DNA from 2 places in the Lyngbya sp. CCY1209 genome. Region 2 is predicted to be linked to the other one. Evidence: riboswitches for the same ligand, from Rfam matches in the RefSeq annotation. Region 2 holds a riboswitch; the other holds the start of a gene.
What was found. A riboswitch is a leader RNA that binds a small molecule or an ion and turns the genes downstream of it on or off. The one in region 2 is predicted to bind cobalamin.

Region 1 (11,515 bases), on a different contig from region 2:
TGCCATTCAAAGTCCCCCTTTTTAAGGGGGATAATGGGGGATCTTACCCCGTCAAATACCAAACAAGGCTTTCATCCGCTTTTTGATCCAAATCAAAGGATTTTGTTCCAAATCTTCATCTCCCAAAATACCCATTTCTCTCAACATTTTCTGCCGCTGCACCAACTCCTCTTTCCGTTCCGCCAACTTCTCGGCAATTTGATCCGACAGCGACGGATAACTACTCAAAAACCGCTGGAAGACATCGCGACTCACCACAAATAAAATGGTGGTTTCTTTGGTTCGGACTGCCGCCGTCCGGGGGATTCCCATGATTAATGCCAACTCCCCGAAAAAATCGCCCGCCGTCAGGTCGCGGATGTGTTTGTTCGCCGTCTCCGCCAAAATTTCCACCGTACCTGATAAGATAATATGAAAGGCATCTCCGCGATCGCCCTCGTGGAAAATAAATTGATGGGGGGGGACGGCTTCCCGGTATCCCATCTCGATCAATCCCAACAATTCCAAATCGGTGAATCCTTGAAAATATAGGACTTTTCGCAATAGGGATTGCAAGGTCAGATTTTGATTGTCAATTTCGCCCGATTCAATTGGGGGCGGCTGGGGAGATGAATGGGGATAAAAGGTCTGTCTGAGTTGGTCGATATTTCTGATCCACAAATCCCGCTGGGCGACGGGAATGTTGATGTTATTCTGATATAATTTATTTTGGACGATATAATTTAATGAACTCTGAATCGGCAGTCTGGCTTTGGGCAAATCGATCCAAACCAACAGGTCGAAATTGACGGAGTTTTCGCCGAAATCTGTCAGCCAAACTTGGGGTTTGGGATGAGAGAGAACCCGCGACTCTTGGCGGGCGGCAGACAGCAAAACTTCCGTCACCAAAACGGGGTCGCTGCCGTAGGCGACGCGGACGGGGATGTGGATACGGCTGACGATATTTCCGTGACTCCAGTTGATAATTTTATTGTTGACCAAAATTTGATTGGGGACAATAATTGAGATACCATCATTGGTGACGATAATTGTGGAACGAATGGAAATTTTGCGGATGGTTCCTTCCAAGTTGTCCAGTTCGATATAATCTCCGACTTTGACGGGGCGTTCGAGGAGTAAAATTAGGCCGCTGACAAAGTTTTGGGCGAGCCCTTGAAATCCGAACCCCAACCCGATGCCCAAACCGCCGGCGAGGAAGCTGAAAGACCTCATATCGAGTCCCACCGCCTGGGGGATGAGCAGACAGCCGACGGTGATGGTAAAATAGCGGAAAATGGTCGCGATCGCCTCCCGGGACCCCTCGTCAAATTTCAACTTGACCAAAATTTTATCCCGGAGCAAATTGCTCAAAAAATTGGAAATGAAAACGAACGCGATAAAGGCGAAAAAGAGCGTGACAATCAGTTGCACGGAAATGGACATTTCGCCGATCCGGATCGGCTGGGTGAACGCATCCCACAAAAGCTGTATAATATTTTGAATCGCGTCCATGTTAGCAATAAAATAATTACGTTTTTTCGATCGCCAGAGATATGGTCAACCACCGCCTGAAGGCCACCGCCGCCACCACCCATTTGGGGGGCTTTTCCGATCGCCTCCCACCCGCCCTGTCCGTCAAATCCGGCGATCGCATCGAGGTCGAAACCTACACCGGATATTATCTCTATGATGGTGCCCCGGAAGGGTTCCTGACGCCAGAATTCGTGCAACTGTGCCAAACCCTGTCCCGCGATCGCATCGTCGGACCCGGGCCCCACCTCCTCACCGGGCCGATTGTCGTCGAAACCGCCCAACCCGGAGACGTTTTGGAAGTCCGCCTGGAGTCCATTTCCCCCCGCCTCGCCGTCGGCTTCAACGCCATCCGGACCGGCTGGGGCGCCCTGCCGGAGCGATTTTCCGACCCCAAACTGCGGTTTATCGACCTCGATCTTAACCGCAACGTCACCGAATTTCCCCCCGGAAGCGGCGTCGAAATCCCCCTCCGCCCCTTTTTCGGCATTTTGGGCGTGGCCACCGCAGAACGCGATCGCTCCTCCATCCCCCCCGGCATCTACGGCGGCAATATTGACAACCCGGAATTGCAACCCGGTTCCCGCATTTTCCTCCCCGTTTTCGTCCCCGGTGCCCTATTTTCCATCGGGGACGGACACGCCGCCCAGGGGGCCGGGGAGGTGAACACGACGGCGATCGAAACCTCCATGAACGGGACAATCCAACTGATTTTGCACAAAAATTGGACCCTGGACGCACCCCTAGCAGAAACGTCAACTGATATCATCACGATGGGTTTCGGCGAGACGCTGGACGAAGCCTTCGAGTCCGCTTTGAACGGGACGATCGCCCTTTTGGAGCGATCGCTCAATATCACCCCAGAAGATGCCTACGTCCTCTGTTCTTTAGCGGTCGATTTCCGCATCACCCAGGTCGTCAATAGCCCCCAAAAAGGCGTCCACGGTGCGATCGCCAAATCCATGCTTCCCGACACATTTCAACTCCTCCCCAACCGATGAATTTCGACTTATTTTCCCCCCTCCAACTCCTCATCCTCGCCGGCGCCGGACTCTTCGCGGGAATCCTCGCCGGATTTTTGGGAATTGGCGGGGGAACCGTCCTCGTGCCCCTGCTTTTAACCCTCGGCAACACCCCCATCCAATCCGTCGCCACCAGCACTTTATCGATCGTCATCACCGCCATTTCCGGCAGCGTCCAAAACTGGCGGATGGGCGTCCTCAGCCCGGATCGGGTTCTCGGCATCGGATTTCCCGCCCTCATCACCGCCCAAATCGGCGCCTATTTCGCCGACTTATTACCCGCCTTTTGGCTATTGGTCGCTTTCGGATGTTTGCTGCTGCTAAATATCTATTTGGTACAAGTCCGCAAACAAGTCACCGCCAAACGGCGACTCCGGGAAGAACAAAACGAGGATATCGCCCCCGAAACCAATTCGATGAACCCAACTTTCGCCCGCATTGTAACCGGCAGTCTCGCCGGACTCCTCGCCGGATTGTTCGGCGTCGGCGGCGGCGTGATCATGGTGCCCCTGCAAATTTTACTATTGGGAGAAACGATAAAAGTCGCGATCCAAACCAGCCTCGGCGTGATTGTCATTACCGCCATTTCCGCCTGTTTCGGGCACGCTTTGCGGGGAAACGTCCTCTGGATTCCCGGAATTCTCCTGGGTTTGGGAGGTTTGGTGGGCGCCCAAATCAGCACCCGATTTTTACCCAAACTACCCGATCGCGTCGTCAGTTTGGCATTCCGAACCTTGCTGGCGTTGCTATCAGTTTATGTGTTCTGGAGGGCGTGGGGAACCATGTAGCACGGGCATCTTGCCGGTGAGGAGGAGCGATCGTTGAAAATGCCTGATGTTGTAGCCGATTTTATTCTTGTTCTTTTAAATTAACCACAGAGGCACAGAGGACACAGAGAGATTAACTGTAAAAAGGAAATGGTGGGTTACTATAAAAGGGAGTAGGGAGTCGAGAGATTGATCATTCCCGGCGTGTTACCACGCCAGCGATCGTTGCTATATTACCCATTAATTTAAGCAATAATAGATCACGGGGAACGCACCCCACAACGAACCCAAATCTGTGTTATCTGTATAATCGGTGAATAAAATCAACTAAAATCTGCGTAATCTGCGTAATCTGTGGACTTAAAATCACTCAAATCTCAGCTATTATCAACCCCCTATTTCAGAGTAAGAAAAGAAAATAGGGAATCAAAAAATTTCCCGACTCCCTACTCCCTATTCCCTACTCCCTCTCTTCCATTGGGGGAAGCCGCGGCACATCCTGGGGGATGCGGTTGAGGGTACTCGAAACCAAAGCGTATCCCAAATAGGCCGGGAGGACGATCGCCACCAAAAACGCGAACCCCGCCAGCCAAGCGGTGGGGTCGAAACCGGAGCCGTAAGAACAGCGGTAGGGGTCGATGGGGGGAGGGGTTTCCGAGGGCAATTGAGAGTCCGTCGGGCGGCGGAACCGCACCCGGCGATCGTCGAGTTTTTCCACCATCACCCAACCCGCGATCGCCTCTTCTTTGCACAGTTGCTCGAAAATCTTCGGGTTGCGAAATAAGTCCCGCTGGGCGCGGACAATTTTATATTCCCACTCCGGGTTACTGGGGGAATGGCCGTTGGGTTGAGACGATCGCGCGGTCTTCGTCTGGGGATTTTCCGAATCGTAGCGGGTCAAAATGTCCTCCTCCTCTTCCTGTTCTCGTTCCGCTTCGGCTTGTGTGGCGCAGATCCAGCTTCCCGCCAGAACGGCTTCCAAGCCCAGGCTGCTGACCATCAAGCTGTAAATAATAACCTCGTTCATGGCATCTCAAGGTCGATGTTCGAGCCGCCGCGATCGCCCAAATAGCCCTCGATCAGGTAATCCGGGCCGAGCGATCGCAGCGTCACCCGTTCCAAGGCTAGGGCCTCAGTCATCCGGGTCAGGCCCAAATCCCCGACGGGGGAAGGTGCCGTCCGTCCACCAATAATTTTAGGGGCAATAAACGCCCAAATTTTGTGAACCGCGCCCCGGGCGATCGCTTCGGCGGCCAACCGCCCCCCGCATTCCCACAAGACCGACAAAAATTGACGCTCATAGAAATATGCCATAACTTGGGCGGGGGTGAGCGGCGAAAACTCCACCACCTCTACCCCCTGTTTCTCCAGGTGCGCCCGAAAATCCGGACGGCGTCCCGCCTCGGCAAACACCACCGTGGGGGCTTCCGAAGTGTCCCACAGCCGCGCCTCCCACGGCAAATCCAAAGTCCGACTCATCACCGCCCGCAGGGGATTCGGTTCCCCCTGGCCGTGGGTAGTTAAATGAGGATTATCCCGCCGCACCGTATTTCCCCCCACCACCACCGCATCGCAGGCGACCCGCAGGCGGTGCACTTCCCGGCGGGCGTCCGGCCCCGTCACCCAAGCGCTGTGTCCCGTATCGGTCGCGATTTTACCATCCAAGGTCATGGCGTATTTGAGGATGCCGAAGGGCTCGCGGTGCAGAATCCGGTGGATGAAAGCCTCGTTGAGTTGTCGGCAGTCCTCCTCTTCCACCCCCGCCACCACCTCGATACCCGCCCCCCGCAGCCGTTCGATGCCGCGTCCGGCCACCAGGGGATTGGGATCGACCATCCCCGCCACCACCTTGGCGACTCCCGCCTCGATCAGAGCCTCCGTACAGGGGGGGGTGCGCCCGTAATGGTTGCAGGGTTCCAGGTTGACGTAAACCGTCGCGCCCCGGGCCCGTTCTCCGGCCTCCCGGAGGGCGAAGACTTCGGCGTGGGGTTGTCCGGCGCCGGGGTGAAATCCCTCGCCGACGATTTCATCTTCATCGACAATGACACAGCCCACCAGGGGATTGGGGGCGGTTTTGCCCAGGCCGCGGCGGGCCAGGTCCAGAGAGTGCCGCATCATCCGGCGATCGCGGTCTGGGAAATCGGGAAGATTCGTTTGGGTCATCTTAATAATTAATTATTAATTGTTAATTATTAATTATTAATTATCGGGCGACGGGGTTCGAGACGGTCCAGTGGGGCCCCCGCAGGGTGGTTTGCAACTGCCAAGCGCCGACGAGGGGATTGTTCACCTTCAGGATGCCATCGTAGACCGCCAAATTGATATAGGGACTCTCCAGAACCGGCCAGTCGGCGAGGCTGCGCCGTTCCCCGTTACTTGAATTCTGGGGGGCGGTGCGGGCTGGGACGGGATGGGTTTCATCCGCCAATATAGGGCGATTCGGGCCGATCGCGACACTGCTGTAAGATCGAGATGCAACGAGTGAGGATCTATCAAAAGGTGCACATCCAGACCCAGAGCTTTGTCCGAGCCTGGCGATCGCTCGCCGACGGTCGCCCGATCCCCTTTTCCCTGTTAGCCGTCGGTGCGGCCAGTAACGCCATCTATCCCCACGTCCCCCTGGTGGCGTTTGCGGCCATGAGCGGGGTGATGTTGACCCGCCAGAGGGCGATCGCAGTTGCCGGGGCAATTTGGTTGATCAACCAGGCGATCGGCTTCGGATGGCGCGGGTATCCCCTCACGGGTGTTGCCTTCACCTGGGGGGCGCTGATGGGTGTCGGAACGCTATTGGTGGTACTGTTGGCGAGTTGGCGACCCCCCTTCAGCCAGTCCACCTGGGTCGGACATGGGCTGTGGAGCGCGATCGCCCTGGTGGGGGGGTTTCTCCTCTATCAAGGACTGATTTTATTCGCCTATTTTTTCATCAGCGATGGGCATTTTATGGAGCCGACGCTCGTTTTGCGGCTGTTCGTGAAGCCAATTATTTGGGGTGGAGCGATCGCGATCGGGTACAATTTCTGTCTCTGGCGCACCTACACCGCCACCCTGTCTAAAAAGCTGAGTTTGTACGAAGAATTACGCCAGATTTATGTGTTGGGCGATCGCCCCATCCCCTACGATCGCAACCCTCTTAAACGTCCTTATATTTCCGTGTGTCGGTCGAGTCGCTGCTATCCTTCTCGCCGATGGCAACCGATTTATGATGCCCTTCAAAAAGCAGTGGAAGAAACCGAAGCCGATGTGACAGTAATGAGTGCCGGTTGTTTGGAAGTGTGCAAACTCGGCCCGGTAGTATTCTACTCCGGCGATCGCACTTGGTACACCCGCGTCACCCCAGAAGTGGCCGGGGAAATTGTCCGAGAACACCTGATCGGCGGTAAAAAAGTCACCCGCCATCTCTATCCGCCTGTCGATGCCCAAGGTTGATATGGCGCCGCGAGTAGGGTACAGGGACGGAGGGGCGATCGAAGATTCTACTCCCTATTTTTCAAACTGACCGATCGCGCATTTTTGTGGTATGCTAGGCAGAACTATCGGTTCTGGCGGGGATCAGCCGCCAGAGGAAACGGGGAAAGTGCAGTGAGAATCTGCCGCTGTCCCGCAACTGTGAAGGAGGTTTCGCACCTCCAAGTCAGGATGCCCGCCGATGGAAAGTCCATGTTCTGCAACATCTGCGAGGTACGGATGATGGTCCATTCAGTCTGTTCAAAATCCAAATCTAAGGGGCGAGTCCTCGACGAAACTCCCGCGCCAATTTTCTACGAACCCGACGGGGGAGACTTTGAGCCTGAGAATTGAAAGACAAAACTCGGGTGCGATCCGTGACAGTGTAGCGATAGCCTATAGCAGTGTGAAATGATTCGTGAAATTTGTCGGCTCAGAGCCCCCAGAATTGGGGGTTTGGGGGCTAGATATTTTTCCAATGCTTTCACAGGGCTGTAGATAGGTTGATGGGGCGAGTATCGCACTTTTAATTAATCGCCAAAAATGCGGGTTGGTGTGATGCCAGTCTGACATTTGCTGCGGTCACAATACGGGTGACTTCCTGACGAGTCATATTGATCGGCTCGTGGGGTGATTTCGTGCTGAAAAAAAATTCAGATCAACAAAGACCAAACATGAGCAATCTCATCATCGGGACGGCGGCAAACGATACGCTTGTCGGTTCCCAGGAATCGGACACTATCAAAGGAAATCAGGGTAACGACTCGATCGCAGGCCTTGGAGGCAATGATATTCTGCACGGAGGCAGTGGAAATGACATCATTTCCGGCGACTTCGGCAATGACGTTCTCTATGGAGACTTGGGCAGTGATACCTTAACGGGCGGTGCGGGGCAAGACCGATTTGTCATCGGACGCCGGAGTGCCACCGTGACGACGGGAGGGCGTTCGGAATCCGATGCCGACACCATCGCCGACTTTACCCCCGGTGAAGATGTCATCACCCTGGAACCCGGTCTGAACTTCGGAGAACTATTCGTCAGTCAAGGCCGGGAAGAATTGGCCGACAGCACCATTATCAGTGATTTGCTCACCGGCCATTTTCTGGCAATTTTGCCCGGTATCGACGCCGACGATTTATCCTTCAGCAATTTCACCACCGCGATCGAACCGCTGGAAATCTATTCCGGATCGACCGAAGATCCCGGAAAAATTGATTCGGCTATCCCCGGATTTACGGGCTCCGACGGGGCGGGAAAAGTCACCCCCAACAATACCCTCAACCCGATTTTTGTCGGCTGGGCAACCGGAGTGGAAAATTATCAGCCCGCCCCCGGTGTCGAAGCCCGATGGCAAACCCCAGAAAACGCCCTGGGGCCGGTTACAGGCGAGTCGGTCAACATCGTCTCCCTCGGCGATCTTGACAGCGATCGAATCGATGCCGGAATACCTCCGGGTGAAATTACCTTTTCCTTCGATTCGGGAATTCGCAATGGTGCCGGAGCCGATTTTGCCGTGTTTGAAAATGGCTTCAATAACCGGGGCGGCATCTTCGGCGAACTCGCCTATGTGGACGTTTCCAGCGACGGGGTAAACTTTGCCCGATTTGAGAGTGACTTTGAACCCGGTTCCAGAAGGTGGAAATTCCACCCAGTTTTTTATTGCCAACTTTGACGTTATTAAATTAGGAGAAATTGACCGTGACGATTCAAACAGAAACCTTGGGCTATCCCCGGATCGGAAAAAAACGGGAAGTTAAAAAAGCCCTGGAAGCCTTTTGGGGCGGAAAATCCGACGAGGAAACCCTGCTGCAAATCCTGCGGGAAGTGGAAACCTCGAACTGGAAAACCCAGTTGGAAGCCGGAATCGATCGCATCGGCATCGGCGACGGCAGCCTCTACGACCTGGTGTTAGATTGGAGCGTGCGGCTGGGCATCATTCCCGATCGCTTCCGCCACTTATCCGGCATCGATCGCTACTTTGCGATGGCCCGGGGCAAAGACGGGATTCCGGCCCTGGAGATGACCAAGTGGTTCGACACCAACTATCACTACCTCGTCCCGGAACTGGACGGAACCCTGCACACCCAAGACTTCAGCGACTTTTTAGCGACCGTGGAACGCGCCCAAACCGTACTCGGCGATCGCGCCGTGCCGATCGTGTTGGGGCCGCTGACCCTGCTGCGTTTGAGTCGCGTGGATCTCGGCTTCGATGATGCCGTCGGCCAACTGCGCGATCGCTATGTCACCTTACTCGAAGAACTGAAAAACGCGGGGGTTTCCGAAGTTCAAATCCACGAACCCGCCCTGGTGTTCGGAGATGCGGAAACCTTCAAAACCGCCACCGCCTCCACCTACGCCGCCTTCGCTGCCGTGGGATTGCCCATTCACTTGGTCACTTATTTCGACGACTTGGGAACCACCTATTCCTGGGTGACGCAACTGCCGGTTTCTGCCATCAGCCTCGACTTCACCAGGGGGCGGAATTTGGATTGGCTCAAACAGCACGGTTTCCCGGCAGACAAACGCCTGGGGGTGGGAATTGTCGATGCCCGCAACATTTGGAAATTGCGGTTGGAAACGACCCTTTCCACCTTGGAAACCATTCAAAGTGTCACGTCGAATTTCAGCTTGCACCCCTCGGCATCCCTGCAATTTGTCCCCTACGATGCAGCTCTGGAAAAGGAACTGCCCGAACCCCTGCGAAATGTCCTCAGCTTTGCCGAACAAAAGCTGGATGAAGTGGCACTTTTGGCCCGTTCTCTTGCCGAGGACGACGCCCGCCACCGTCACTTGAACGATTCTCAAAAACTGTGGGCGATTTTCGAGGAATTCAACCCCATCAATTCTGGTGTGTGGGAACAATTGAATAGCCTGACAGAATCTGATTTTCAGCGATCGCCCTCCTATTCCCTGCGACTGTCCAAACAGGTGCAACTGCCCCCCCTGCCCACCACCACCATCGGCTCATTTCCCCAAACCCAGGAGGTGCGACAACTGCGGGTGAAGTACAAGCGGGGCGAGTTGAGCGAAACCGAGTACCGGGCCGCGATCGACGCCCAGATCGCCGAGTGCATCAAAATCCAGGAGGCGATCGGGCTGGATGTCCTGGTACACGGGGAATTCGAGCGCACCGACATGGTGGAATATTTCGGGCAGCAACTCGAAGGGTTCGCCTTCACCGTGCATGGCTGGGTGCAAAGTTACGGCAGCCGCTGCGTGCGTCCCCCCATCATTTACGGGGATGTCTCGCGCCCCCACCCGATGACCGTGCGGGAATACAAAGTCGCCCAATCCCTGACTGAAAAGCCGATGAAGGGGATGCTCACCGGGCCGGTGACAATCATCAACTGGTCCTTCCCCCGCGCCGATATTTCCCGGCGGGATCAGGCGTTTCAGATCGCCCTGGCGTTGCGGGAAGAAGTGGCCGATTTGGAAGCTGCGGGGGCCCAGATCGTCCAGGTGGACGAACCCGCCCTGCGGGAAGGATTGCCCCTGAAGACGGAACGCTGGAGCGAGTATCTGACCTGGGCGGTGGATGCTTTTCGCCTGTCAACGGCGATCGCCCGACCCCAAACCCAGGTTCACACCCATATGTGCTATAGCGAATTTGGCGACATTATCCGCGACATCGAGAATCTGGATGCGGACGTGATTTCCATCGAAAATAGTCGCAGCAATAACCGCACGTTAAAAGAGGTGACGGAAGCGGGCTATTCCCATCAAATTGGCAACGGAGTTTACGACGTTCATTCTCCCATAGTTCCCCCGACTGAGCAGGTGGTGCAACAGTTGAAATCTGGCATCGCCAACCTCCCCACGGAGCAAATTTGGGTGAATCCCGATTGCGGGTTGAAAACTCGCCACTGGGAAGAAGTGATTCCGGCTTTGAAAAATATGGTGGAAGCGACCCGAATTCTCCGCCAAGAATTGTCATCTGAGACGGATTCACCGTCTCAAGATTCCTAATTTCATCGTCCGCAACTGGGGCAGGATTCCCGTGGGAACTGCCCCACCCGTCGAGACTCGAAAGCAGATCGAAAAGAAATTAAAATGACAATATCTGAATTCCGAGAAAACTGGCGACAAGCCTTCGTGGAAACCAATCTTTTGATCATCGGTTATAACGCCTGGGTCGGCTATCTAGCTGGAGAGCAGGGAGCCGTAGTGTGCAGCCTCAACCATCCCCGTTTGGGAATGACGGGGGAAACGTTTCGGGCGAATTATGTGCCGCGATCGCGCATGGCACCTTTTTTGAATGCTTGGCTGGTCGTCCCCGACACGGCGATCCTCCAGCACCACCACATCAATTCTCACATTTTGCAGGCGATCGATGTTTACAATCCCGAAACCGACGCGATTTTGCTGTTAGAATCCGGGCAGATGGTGACGTTTCTCTACCTGCGAAATCTGCCGATCGCGCCCCCAAAAGGCTACGAGATGGTCTGCAAGTGCTGGGAGGAATTTTATATCTCAGATGCCGACCTCTCCCAGATGAAAATTTTTCAAATTGACCTGATCTGCTAAGGAGTGATACAATCATGGAAAAAGCCACTTTATTTGTCTGTTCCCTCTGCCGATTTTCTGAGACTGAAAACAGCCGGGACGGTTTGTCCGGCGGACAGCATTTAATCGATCGCCTGGAAGGGGAATTGGAGGCAAAAAACTTGTCCGATGCCATTCACCTGCAACCCGTGCGGTGCATGGCGGCTTGCGGCCGTTCCTGCAATACAACCCTGGCGGCACCGGGTAAGCTGACATTCATATTCAGCAAC
Region 2 (11,515 bases):
TCGGCACTCGGGGGCCGGGGGAAACCAAACTGGAGACGGAACGGCGGGCCATCCAGCGACGGATCGCCCGGTTGCAGAAGGAAGTCAACCAACTCCAGGCCCACCGATCGCGCTTGAGGCAGCGACGTCAGCGCCAGGAAGTCCCCACGGTGGCGATCGTCGGGTACACCAACGCCGGAAAATCCACCCTGTTGAACGTCCTCACCTCCTCCGAAATCTACACCGCCGACCAACTCTTCGCCACCCTCGACCCCACCACCCGCCGCCTCACCATCCCCGACGCGGTGACGGGGGAGGCCCAAACTATCGTCCTCACCGACACGGTGGGATTCATCCACGAACTGCCGCCAGCCTTAATTGACGCCTTCCGCGCCACCCTGGAGGAAGTCACCGACGCGGACGCCTTACTGCACGTCGTCGATCTCTCCCACCCCGCATGGCAGGCCCAGATCCGCTCGGTGATGGAAATTTTGACCCAAATGCCGATCACCCCCGGCCCCGCGCTGCTGGCGTTCAACAAGATCGATCGCGTCGATGGGGAGACATTGCGGTTCGCCCAGGAAGAGTACCCCCAGGCGGTGTTCATCTCGGCGGCCAAAGCCCTGGGTTTGGAAACCCTCCGCGGCCGGATGGCGCAGTTGGTCTATTATGCGATCGCCAATTCGTAAAGTAGGAGTCGGGAAAAGATGACCGAGAAACCGGGTTTCTAAAGGGATCTCGATTGTGTTCACCCGGGCGAATGAAGGACTTAATCGTTTGTTGCAGTTTTTTGTATCTAGAAATATGTTATCGCTCATGGGCTTCTTCCCGATCAAATTTATAATCGGGCGGCAGTTTGGCAGAATATTGTTGTGCCCACTCCAGGAATTTCTGTGTCCGTTCTTTGGGTTCCATCTCGGACTGAGCAGAAGATTCCGCATCTTCGACCAGCATCAAGGTCAGCTTTTGGCCTTCTAGGGCTGAATCCAGTTTTTCATCGAGGATTAAGCTGCCATTGTGGTAAGTTGCATGGAGTAATTTGCTCATGATCAATTTCTCCCTTTTTGTCCGCAGATTTCGCAGATTTTCGCAGATTATTGGTTTTGGGGGGGCCGAGGGGGGATTGATTGATAATTGTCAATTTTCAATGATCAATTATTCTGACTCCCTCACCGATGCGGCGATCGATAAAAGGGCCGCTTGACTACTTTGGCGGGGTAGGTTTTTTTGCGAATTTGCACTTCCAATTCCCGGCCGACTTTCGCCAATTCCGCCGGGACGTAGGCCAGGGCGATCGCTTTTTTGAGGGTGGGGGACATGGTGCCACTGGTGACTTCCCCGACGATTTCCCCGTCCGCCTTCACCGAATAGCCGTGGCGGGCGATGTGGCGCCCCTGCATTTCCAACCCCACCAGGCGCCGGGACACTCCCTTTGCTTTCTGTTGTTCCAAAACCGATCGCCCGATAAAGTCTCCCTTGTCGTCCAGGTGGACCAGCCACCGCAACCCGGCTTCCAACGGAGTCGTGTGGGTGTCGATATCCTGTCCGTACAGGGCCATCGCCGCTTCGAGTCGCAGGGTATCTCTGGCTCCCAAACCGCAGGGAGTCACCCCCGCTTCCAACAGGTGACGCCACAGGTCTACCCCCGTCGGCGGATCGACCATCACTTCAAACCCGTCCTCTCCGGTGTATCCCGTCCGTGCGATAAAGGCGGGTTTTCCCAATACGGTGGTTTCCGCGTGTCCGAAATTCCCCACCGCCGACAGGTCCGCTTCCACCAGGGGTTGCAGGACGGCTTCCGCTTCCGGACCCTGGACGGCGATCAGCGCTTTCGTCCGGGATAAATCGTCCAGATCGACGCCGGTTCCTTCTAAATGGGCGACAATCCAAGCTTTATCTCTGGATTTGGTGGCGGCGTTGACGATCGCCATTCCCCGCTGATTTCCGGTCGCCCGGTCGATGCCTTGATAGTAAAAAATGAAGTCGTCTAAAATGCCGCCACTGGCATTGAGCAGCACCGTGTACTGGGCTTGACCCGGTTCCAGGCGACTGAGGTCGGACGGGACCAGGGGTTGGAGGGCGGCGACTAATTGCTGGCCTTTGAGGGCGAATTTGCCCATGTGGGAAATGTCGAACATTCCCAGATGCGATCGCACGGCTTCGTGTTCAGGGGTGATCCCGGTGTACTGCACCGCCATTTCCCAACCGGAAAAGGGCACCATGCGGGCGTTGAGTTCGACGGACAGATCGTAGAGGGGGGTGCGGGCGAGGGGTGGTTTCATAGCCAAATACGACGGTTTGGGCGGTTTGAGCTTCAACTTGTGCGGATGATGTTTTCTATCTTACGGGAAACTCAGGGTTTGAGTCAGTTCGTCCAAAAATCGGATGTGTAGCAGGTAAGAGGCAATAGGCAAGAGGCAACGGGGAGAAAAACCTTTCACCGTCTGGGTTGGAGAATCGGTCGCCGTCCCGATCGCCCCGGCGGTCGCCCGATCAGCTTTCTGGCTGAGGGCTGAGGGCGGATTTCCGGACTTGCCGTGGCTTCGGGTTGGGGAAGATGTCAGAATAATAGAATTGGTTAATTACTGAACTCGGAATTATTCATGTCAATATTGGCTGCGATCGCGGTTCTCGGAATTTTGATTGTCGTCCATGAACTCGGCCATTTCATGGCGGCGCGCCTCCAGCACATTCACGTCAATCGCTTCTCCATCGGCTTCGGGCCGATTTTGTGGAAATATCAGGGTTCGGAAACCGAATATGCCCTCAGAGGCTTTCCCCTCGGGGGTTTCGTGGGGTTCCCGGATGAAGACCCGGACAGCACCATCCCGCCGGACGACCCGGACCTGTTGAGCAACCGCCCCATTCTTGATCGCGCGATCGTGATCAGTGCGGGCGTGATCGCCAATTTGATTTTCGCCTACTTCCTGCTCGTCGCCCAGGTCGGACTCGTGGGCATCCCGGAATTTAACTACGATCCCGGCGTGCGGGTCCCCGCCGTCGCCAGCGAAGTCAGTTCGGCGGCGGCTCAAGCCGGCATTCGGGCCGACGATCTGATCGTCGCCGTGGACGGGGAGGAACTCGGCGCCTCTAAGGACTCCATCACCCGCCTGATCGAGGTGATTCAAAACCACCCGAACCAGCCCCTGCCCATGACCATTCAACGGGACGATCGCACCCTCCCCGTCACCGTCACCCCGCAACCCGGAGAAGATGGGAAAGGCCGCATCGGCGTGCAACTGAGCCCCAACGGCGAAATCGTCCGCTACCGCGCCGACGGGCCGATCGACGCCTTTGTCAAAGGTGCGGCGGAGTTCCAGCGCATCACCGATCTGACGTTGCAAGGATTTTCCCAACTGATCAACAACTTCGGGGAAACGGCGGGGCAACTCTCCGGCCCGGTGGGCATCGTCGCGATCGGTGCGGACATCGCCCGTTCGGACGCCGCCAGTTTATTTCAATTCGCCGCCCTGATCAGCATCAACCTGGCGATCATCAACATCCTGCCCCTGCCGGCCCTCGACGGCGGCCAGTTGGCGTTTCTCCTCATCGAAGCCCTGCGCGGAAAACCCCTCCCCAGCCGCGTCCAAGAAAGCGTCATGCAGACGGGGTTGATGTTGCTGTTGGGATTGGGGATTTTCCTGATCATCCGGGATACCGCCAACCTGACCGATCTCACCTGGGTGCGATCGCTCTTCCAGTAGGTCGCCCTTCCGTACTGGGGGGAGGGGATTGGCGAACCGACAGGCCCAATGCCCCGACTCCCCAACTTTAGATTGACTCATTCCCCCTTTCCCGTTGCCTCTCACCTATTGCCTGTCACCTATTGCCTGTCACCTATTGCCTATTGCCTCTTATAACTTTCCATGACGAATCGCAAAAAAATCGGCGATCGCAAGCGGGCCCTGGAACTTCTGGTCCGCCTCAAACGCCTCTACCCCGACGCGGGATGTACGTTGGCCTATCAAACCCCCCTGCAATTGTTGGTCGCCACCATGCTCTCGGCCCAGTGCACCGATGAGCGGGTCAATCAAGTCACCCCGGCCTTATTTCGCCGCTTCCCCGATGCCTTTTCCCTGGCGACGGCGGACTTGGAAGAGGTGCAAACCCTGGTGCGGTCCACCGGATTTTATCGCAACAAGGCCCGCAATATTAAAGAAGCGTCTCGCCTGATTGTGGAAAAGTTCGGCGGGGAAGTCCCGAAGCGGATGGAGGAATTGCTGGAGTTGCCGGGAGTCGCCCGCAAAACGGCGAATGTGGTGCTCGCCAACGCCTACGGCATCAACATGGGGGTGACGGTGGATACCCACGTCCGGCGCCTCAGCCGACGCCTGGGGTTGACGGAACAGGAAAATCCGATCCGCATCGAGCGGGATTTGATGCAACTTCTGCCCCAGGCGGACTGGGAAAATTGGTCGATCCGCCTGATCTACCACGGCCGTGCGATCTGTACGGCCCGAAAGCCGGCGTGTTATGATTGTGAATTGTCTGATTTATGTCCGTCGGCCGGGAAGTGCTGACGGGAAAACTCTCAAAATTTGGAGGCATTAACACTTCGACATGGCTAAAAAAAGCATGATCGAGCGCGACAAGAAGCGCAAACAGCTCGTCGAAAAATATTCGGACAAGCGGGCTGAACTCAAAGAGCAGTTTCGGACGGCCACCTCTCAGGCTCAAAAAATGGCGATTCACCGCCAGATCCAGCAATTGCCCCGCAACAGCTCCCGGACTCGGGTGCGGAATAGATGCTGGGTGACGGGACGGCCTCGGGGATACTACCGGGATTTCGGACTCTGTCGCAACCAAATTCGGGAAATGGCCCACAAGGGACTGTTGCCGGGAGTGGTCAAGTCCAGTTGGTAGGGGTTTTGTAAGTCAAAAGTCAAAAGTCAAAAGTCAAAAGTCTGAACTTTTGATGAATCAGGCTCCGGGATGCGGAGGAAGAAATAACCCCCCCTCTGCCTCCTCTGCCTCCTCTGCCCCCTCTGCTCCGTTGTCTTTAATGGCCGCAGCAGCGTTCGTACCCTAGGCTGTCGAGGAGTAGGTCGCTGACGGCGTTGGCGATGGCGAACTCGCCGAAAAAGCTTTTGGAAAAGTCGAACGCTTCCATCTCCGTGACGATCGCGATCACGAGGCAACCCAGATCGTTCTCGCCCTCCATCCGCTGGCGGACGAAGATTTGGGAGGCCCGTTCGGCAATTTCCGCGTTGACGGCCTCGGGAATAAATTCGCGATCGAGCCAGTCGTGCAGGGCTGTTTGCAGCCACTCTCCTTCCTGGCGGGGGTTTTCGACCGGGGGCAGGGTGATGGGTTTGAGCGGTTCAGGCATAGGCTCTTTAGATTTGCAAGAACGGCTGGAACTGACGTTGACAACAACGGTCACTGTTGAACCACGGTGACGACCGGGGACTCCAAGGTGTCCTCCGTCTCGATTTGATTCGTCCGGTTCAGTTCGTCTATTCTAGCTTGGATCAGTTCCACCAGTTGCACCCGAACCAGTTCGGCGAAGATCCGGTTGATGGAAGATTCGAGGGGATTGGCTTCCGCTTTGCAGGAAACCTGGTAGGTTTTGTACTTCTTGGTCTTGTAGGATTTGGTTTTCGGATCGAGAACTTGATTTTTGGTAGTCCGACTTTGGATCGAGACGGAGGGATGGGGCCGCCGATACCAAAACAGGCGGTAGGAGCGGGTATTTTCGTTGCTCAGAAAGCGCAAAATTGTATCGGTGGTTCCCGACAGCCGGACGGCGTAAGTGTTCTCCACCTTGTGAATTTGTAAATACCCCCAATCTTTTTCGGTTTTATTGAGGAGTTTGCCCAAGGTGTTCTCAAGTACGGGATAAGAATCCTGCTTTAGCATAATATTTGAAACAAAAAATACGGTTCTATATTCAACCTTATTTCATCATATCAGAATTAGAAAAATATGCAATATGACCTCTCGGAAATTATTGAAGGGTACGCCCGGGGCTATTTCTTGATGGCGAACGACGGGGAAGATTCTTTGGGGTGGTATACGAGTCGCGAGCGGGCGCTCATTCCCCTCGACGATCGCTTCCGTTACCCGCGATCGCTGCGGCGAGCCCTGAATCAAAATCGCTTTGAAGTGGCGGTCAATCGGGATTTTAACGGGGTTTTGGAGGGCTGCGCCAATCGGGAAAGCACCTGGATTTCTTCGGAATTGAAGAGCATTTATCGGTTGTTGAATGAGGCGGGATGGGCCCACAGTTTTGAAACCTGGCAGGGCGATCGCCTCGCGGGGGGGATTTTGGGTCTCGTCATCGGCGGGGCATTCATCGGGGAATCGATGTTTTTCAACATTCCGGAAGGCTCGAAAGTGGCGATGGTGAAGTTGGTCGAACGGCTGCGATCGCGGAATTTTATCCTCTTCGATGCCCAAATGAACAACCCCCACCTGGAGCGGTTCGGCGCTTATATCGTCACCCAAAAAAAGTATAATAAATTACTCGCAAAAGCCCTGGAAAGAGACTGTTATTTGCAATAAGATTGGGGTCGGTCTTGATTGTCATTGCGGAGGCAACTCTCAAATGCAGGTCGAAATTTATATTTTAGTTGACCATTCCAAACCCTCGACCCGAGTTGACGTTTTCGGGTCGGAACCCGACGCAATTTTGGCAAAAAATCGCCGGGACGAGCCGTCGAAAGTTGAAATTTTCAAAAAGAAAATTGACATCCCCACTTAATTGGATGATGACTGGGTTCGATTCTGTGGTACAATACCAAAACTGTCGGTTTCAGGGGGGAACAGCCCCTGGAGGTAACGGGGAAAGTTCGGTGAAAATCCGGCGCTGTCCCGCAACTGTGAGCAGATTTTGTAAAGAATTGTAACCAAAATCTGTGAGTCAGGATGCCCGCCGATCGCGCGATCCATCACTCATAACATCTGCGAGGTACGGATGAGAAAAATGAATCGAAAATTGCACCTTGCCGCGATGGCAGGGTTGAGCTTTTATATCATTATCGGCGCCGCCGCCCCCGCCCAGGCGATGCACATCATGGAAGGATTTTTGCCCCTTCCCTGGGCGGTTTTTTGGTGGGTGTTGGCGTTGCCATTTTTCGCGATCGGATTGCGATCGCTCACCCAAATCACCCGAGAACACCCCGAACTCAAACTCTTAATTGCCCTCGCCGGAGCCTTCAGTTTCGTCCTTTCCGCCCTCAAAATTCCCTCCGTCACCGGCAGTTGTTCCCACCCCACCGGGACGGGTTTGGGGACGGTTTTATTCGGCCCTTGGGTGATGACCGTTTTGGGCAGTTTGGTGCTATTATTTCAAGCCGTATTACTCGCCCACGGCGGCTTGACAACCCTCGGTGCCAACGCCTTTTCGATGGCGGTAGTCGGCCCCTGGGTGGCTTTCGCCATCTATGGATTATCCCTGAAATTCGGACGGCAGAAATTGGGCATTTTCTCGGCGGCAACCCTGGGAAGTTTGGCAACTTATCTGGTGACATCAGTTCAGTTAGCCATCGCCTTTCCCGCCGCTTCCGGCGGCATCCTCGCTTCCTTCCTCAAGTTTGCCGGAATTTTTGCCCTCACCCAACTGCCCCTCTCCGTCAGCGAAGGATTGTTGACAGTATTGGTTTGGAATTGGCTGCAATCTTACGCCACCGAAGAACTACAAACCTTGAAACTTTTGAACGTCAATAACTAGGGAAAAAACGATGCAACCTTCAGAAAAATCATCCAAAAATGGCAACGGACTCATGATTCTGGCTGTCATCGTCCTGGCGGTTTTACCTTTAATTTTCGTGCGGGGAGAATACGGCGGTGCCGACGGGGAAGCGGAGCAGGCGATCGCGGAAATTCGACCCGACTATCAACCCTGGTTTGAACCCGTCCTAGAACTTCCCAGCGGCGAAGTCGAAAGCCTGCTATTTGTATCCCAAGCCGCGATCGGCGCCGGAATTGTCGGATATGTCATCGGCCTGTATAAAGGGCGCAAAGAAAGAAAAAACTGACCCGTTTAAATGCACCATCAAATTGATTCCCTAGCCTACAGCAATCGGCTGCGTTATTTACCCCCCGAACACAAATTGCTATTTGCGGCGACGCTATTTTGCTTCGGTTTCGCGGCTCCACCCGTCCTGCAAATTTTAATAACAATCTGGATGGCCATCTGGATCGTCGGTTACGCTCAAATTCCGGCTTCCATTTACCTGAAATTGCAGGCCATTCCCCTGGCGTTTTGGTTCGCCAGCCTTCCCGCTTTAGTTTTGGGGACAGTTTGGGTCGCCCATATCGAATCCATCCGAGCCGATGTAATCTGGGGAATCAGTTTGGGAAATGTCTTCCTCTATTGTAGTCGGCAAGGTATCCAACAAGCCGGTTTTCTGCTGACCCGTTCCGTGGCGTTGACCTCCTGTATGTATTTTATTTTGCTGACGACTCCCTTCGCGGAAATGATCCGAATTTTGAGAAAAATTGGCTGTCCTGGTGCGATCGCGGAACTGCTGACGCTGATGTATCGGTTTATTTTCCTGTTGACCGAAACTGCCAACCAACTGCTGATCGCTCAACAGGTGCGGGTGGGTTACGGGAACTGGAAAACCGGACTTCGCAGCGCCGGCATTGTCGCCGGTCAACTGCTGCACCAAACCCTCGAAAATTACCGTCAAATTGCCCTCGGATTGACCTCGCGGGGATATGGGGGAGAGTTGCAGGTTTGGTCGATTCGCCGGGACAAACCGAACCCCCGATATACAGCCGAGGCGGTATTCGGTTGTTGGCTGCTGTTCGTGAGTATCGGGTGGTCTTATGTCGCCAGAATATAACCTATTGGAATTCGACGGCGTTTCCTATACTTATCCCTGCAATCAGCGCCCGACCCTTCAGGATTTTACCCTGGATATTCAGTCGCACCGACGCCACGCCGCGATCGGTCGCAACGGCTGCGGAAAAACCACCTTTTTTCGGCTTGCGAACGGGTTGTATCGGCCCCAAAAAGGGGTGATTCGCTGGCGGGGAAAGCCGCTGAAGTACGATCGCACCTCCCTCAATCAATTGCGCCAACAGGTGGGTTTGGTCTTCCAAAATCCCGAACAACAGTTGGTGGCGACGACCGTAGAAGAAGATATTTCCTACGGACTCTGCAATCTGGGTTTGTCCGAGTCGGAAATCGCCCGCAGAGTCGGGCAAACTTTGCGGGATTTCGACTTAATGAGTTTAGCCGATGCGCCGATCAACTATCTGAGTTTGGGGCAGAAAAAGCGGGTTTCCATCGCCGACGTGATGGTTTTACAACCGCAATTGTTATTTCTGGACGAACCAACTGCCTACCTCGATCCCTATCAAGTTCGCAATTTTCACACCCTTTTAAATCGCATTCAAGAGATGGGGACGACTGTCGTTTTGGCGACCCACAATTTGGATTTTGTGGAAGCCTGGGCGGATTGGGTATTTGTCATCGACGGCGGACGGGTGGCGTTGGAGGGAACCCCGGAAACGGTTTTTAACCAAATACAGAAATTGCGAGATTTGGGTTTGGGGGTTCCGCTGGTTTTTGACGTGATGAATGGGTTGATGGAAGATGAGGCGATCGCCCTTTCTCCCGAACAGTTGCGAGGGATTCGGCATCACATCCGCCGCCGAAGTTGGCATGGAGAAGGTTAATATTTTCGGCTTTTTGCGATCAGATCAAATCCTGAAAATTAACCACACAACATCTGTGGCCGCAGCGATCGGGGAAATTTCCTTTCACCCTCCCTTTCCCCCTTTCCCTTAACCCCTCCCTACACCCGATCGCAGTTGGTCCGGTAAATAACCGGATCTGATAGAATTTACTGTAGCGACATGGGGGGTTGAAGTTCGGTTTCTTGGCGACTCAATAACGCTTCGACCGCTTCACAGTTGAGGGGGCGGAAGAAGAAATAACCCTGTCCGTATTTGCAGTTAAATTGTTGGAGTTGGTGCAGTTGTTCGGCCGTTTCGATCCCCTCCGCGATCGCATCCATCCGCAGGCTCTGGGCGAGGGCGACGATCACCCGGACAATCTCCAGCTTATCTTCCGCGCCGGGAATTTTGCTCACAAAAGAGCGGTCGATTTTGAGGATATCCACCGGGAATTGGTGCAGGTAGCCCAGGGAACAATAACCGGTCCCGAAGTCGTCGATACAGATTTTAATTTGCTGGTGTTTGAGTTGAGTCAAGGTGGCGATCGCCAGTTGAGGATCGGCCATGATCGCAGTTTCGGTAATTTCCAACTTCAAATCCGAACCCCCCACCCCCGTTTCGGTCAAAATTTGGCCGATGCGGCGGCTCAGATCGGCCGTAAATTGCTGCGAGGAAAGATTGACACTCATCATCAACGAAGAATAAATCGAAAAGCGTTCCTTCCACTCGCTCAACTGATAACAAGCCTTTCGCAATACCCATTCGCCAATTTCGACAATCAATCCCGCCTCTTCCGCCACAGGAATGAACTCGGCGGGGGAGATCAATCCCTCTTCCGGATGCTGCCACCGCAACAGGGCTTCAAACCCGGCAATTTTTCCGTTCGACAATTCGACAATTGGCTGATAATGCAGTTGAAATTCTTGCCGTTCCAAAGCAAACCGCAACTGAGTTTGCAGGTACAAACGCCGGAGGGCATCGGTTCGCATGGTGGCGTCGAACACCACGGAGCACCCCTTTCCCTGCTGTTTGGCGCGATACATCGCCGTGTCCGCGTCCCGCAACACTTCCGGCGAACTTCCATAGTCCGGAGTCCCCTGCACGATGCCGATACTCGCCCCGGTAAAAACCTGATGTTCCTGAAGGAGAAACGGCCTTCTCAAAGCCTTTTGAATCCGCTCTGCCGTGGCGTTCGCCTCGGTCAGATCGACGATATTTTCGAGCAGGACGGTGAACTCATCTCCCCCCAGTCGGGCGAGGATATCTTGGGGGCGAATGCAGGTTTTCAACCGCCGTCCGATCTCGATCAGGAGGCGGTCGCCGATGCCGTGTCCGAGGCTGTCGTTGATAAATTTGAAGCCGTCTAGATCTAAAAATAAGATGGCGAACCCGTAATTTTCGCCCCTTTGGCACCGTTCGAGCGAACGCTCCAATCGCTCCAAGAAAAAGGAGCGATTCCACAAATTGGTCAGGGAATCATGGGAGGCGCTGTGGCGCAATTTCTCCTCGGTTTGTTTTAAATGGGTCATCTCGATAATTGACCCTTCGTAGTAGAGTACCCGCCGGTCGCGATCGCTGCAAATCGCCCGGACATTTTGTAAAATCCAGATGGAACTCCCATCCCGCCGATAAACCTGAGCTTCAAAATTAGAAACCGATCCCCGAGTTTGCAAGAGGTGGATGAATTGTCGGTTGGTTTTGGCGTCGAGATATTTAATTTGGGCTCCCCGCGCCATCAATTCCGCTTCCGATTCGTAGCCAAAAATTTTCGCCAAAGCGGGATTGGCGCTGATAAATTGCCCCCGCAAATCGAGTTGAAAAATTCCCTCCAACGCATTCTCGAAAATATCGCGATATTTCGCCTCCGCCTGCTTGCGTTGAAAAACGGAACCCAACTGCGTGGCGA

Region 1: linked by a shared signal. The riboswitch ahead of AC0QHF_RS17825 (hypothetical protein) and the one ahead of AC0QHF_RS03155 (energy-coupling factor ABC transporter permease) in region 2 are both predicted to bind cobalamin.

Annotation. Positions count from the first base shown of each region.
Region 1 is NZ_JAYFER010000538.1:8,919-20,433, reverse strand. Features, by position in the region: gene AC0QHF_RS17860 (mechanosensitive ion channel domain-containing protein) at 52-1,491, opposite strand; gene AC0QHF_RS17855 (acetamidase/formamidase family protein) at 1,533-2,510, shown strand; gene AC0QHF_RS17850 (sulfite exporter TauE/SafE family protein) at 2,507-3,319, shown strand; gene AC0QHF_RS17845 (hypothetical protein) at 3,759-4,325, opposite strand; gene ribD (bifunctional diaminohydroxyphosphoribosylaminopyrimidine deaminase/5-amino-6-(5-phosphoribosylamino)uracil reductase RibD) at 4,322-5,461, opposite strand; gene AC0QHF_RS17835 (hypothetical protein) at 5,502-5,726, opposite strand; gene AC0QHF_RS17830 ((2Fe-2S) ferredoxin domain-containing protein) at 5,771-6,724, shown strand; cobalamin riboswitch at 6,816-6,960, shown strand; gene AC0QHF_RS17825 (hypothetical protein) at 7,417-8,415, shown strand; gene metE (5-methyltetrahydropteroyltriglutamate--homocysteine S-methyltransferase) at 8,442-10,709, shown strand; gene AC0QHF_RS17815 (hypothetical protein) at 10,794-11,267, shown strand; gene AC0QHF_RS17810 (DUF1636 domain-containing protein) at 11,282-11,515, shown strand, end outside.
Region 2 is NZ_JAYFER010000187.1:16,065-27,579, reverse strand. Features, by position in the region: gene hflX (GTPase HflX) at 1-668, shown strand, start outside; gene AC0QHF_RS03200 (hypothetical protein) at 787-1,026, opposite strand; gene gcvT (glycine cleavage system aminomethyltransferase GcvT) at 1,149-2,261, opposite strand; gene rseP (RIP metalloprotease RseP) at 2,583-3,683, shown strand; gene nth (endonuclease III) at 3,846-4,499, shown strand; gene rpsN (30S ribosomal protein S14) at 4,540-4,842, shown strand; gene AC0QHF_RS03175 (hypothetical protein) at 4,979-5,308, opposite strand; gene AC0QHF_RS03170 (hypothetical protein) at 5,359-5,838, opposite strand; gene aat (leucyl/phenylalanyl-tRNA--protein transferase) at 5,905-6,483, shown strand; gene AC0QHF_RS03160 (hypothetical protein) at 6,527-6,682, shown strand; cobalamin riboswitch at 6,712-6,872, shown strand; gene AC0QHF_RS03155 (energy-coupling factor ABC transporter permease) at 6,896-7,651, shown strand; gene AC0QHF_RS03150 (energy-coupling factor ABC transporter substrate-binding protein) at 7,662-7,958, shown strand; gene cbiQ (cobalt ECF transporter T component CbiQ) at 7,968-8,771, shown strand; gene AC0QHF_RS03140 (energy-coupling factor ABC transporter ATP-binding protein) at 8,755-9,609, shown strand; gene AC0QHF_RS03135 (bifunctional diguanylate cyclase/phosphodiesterase) at 9,777-11,515, opposite strand, start outside.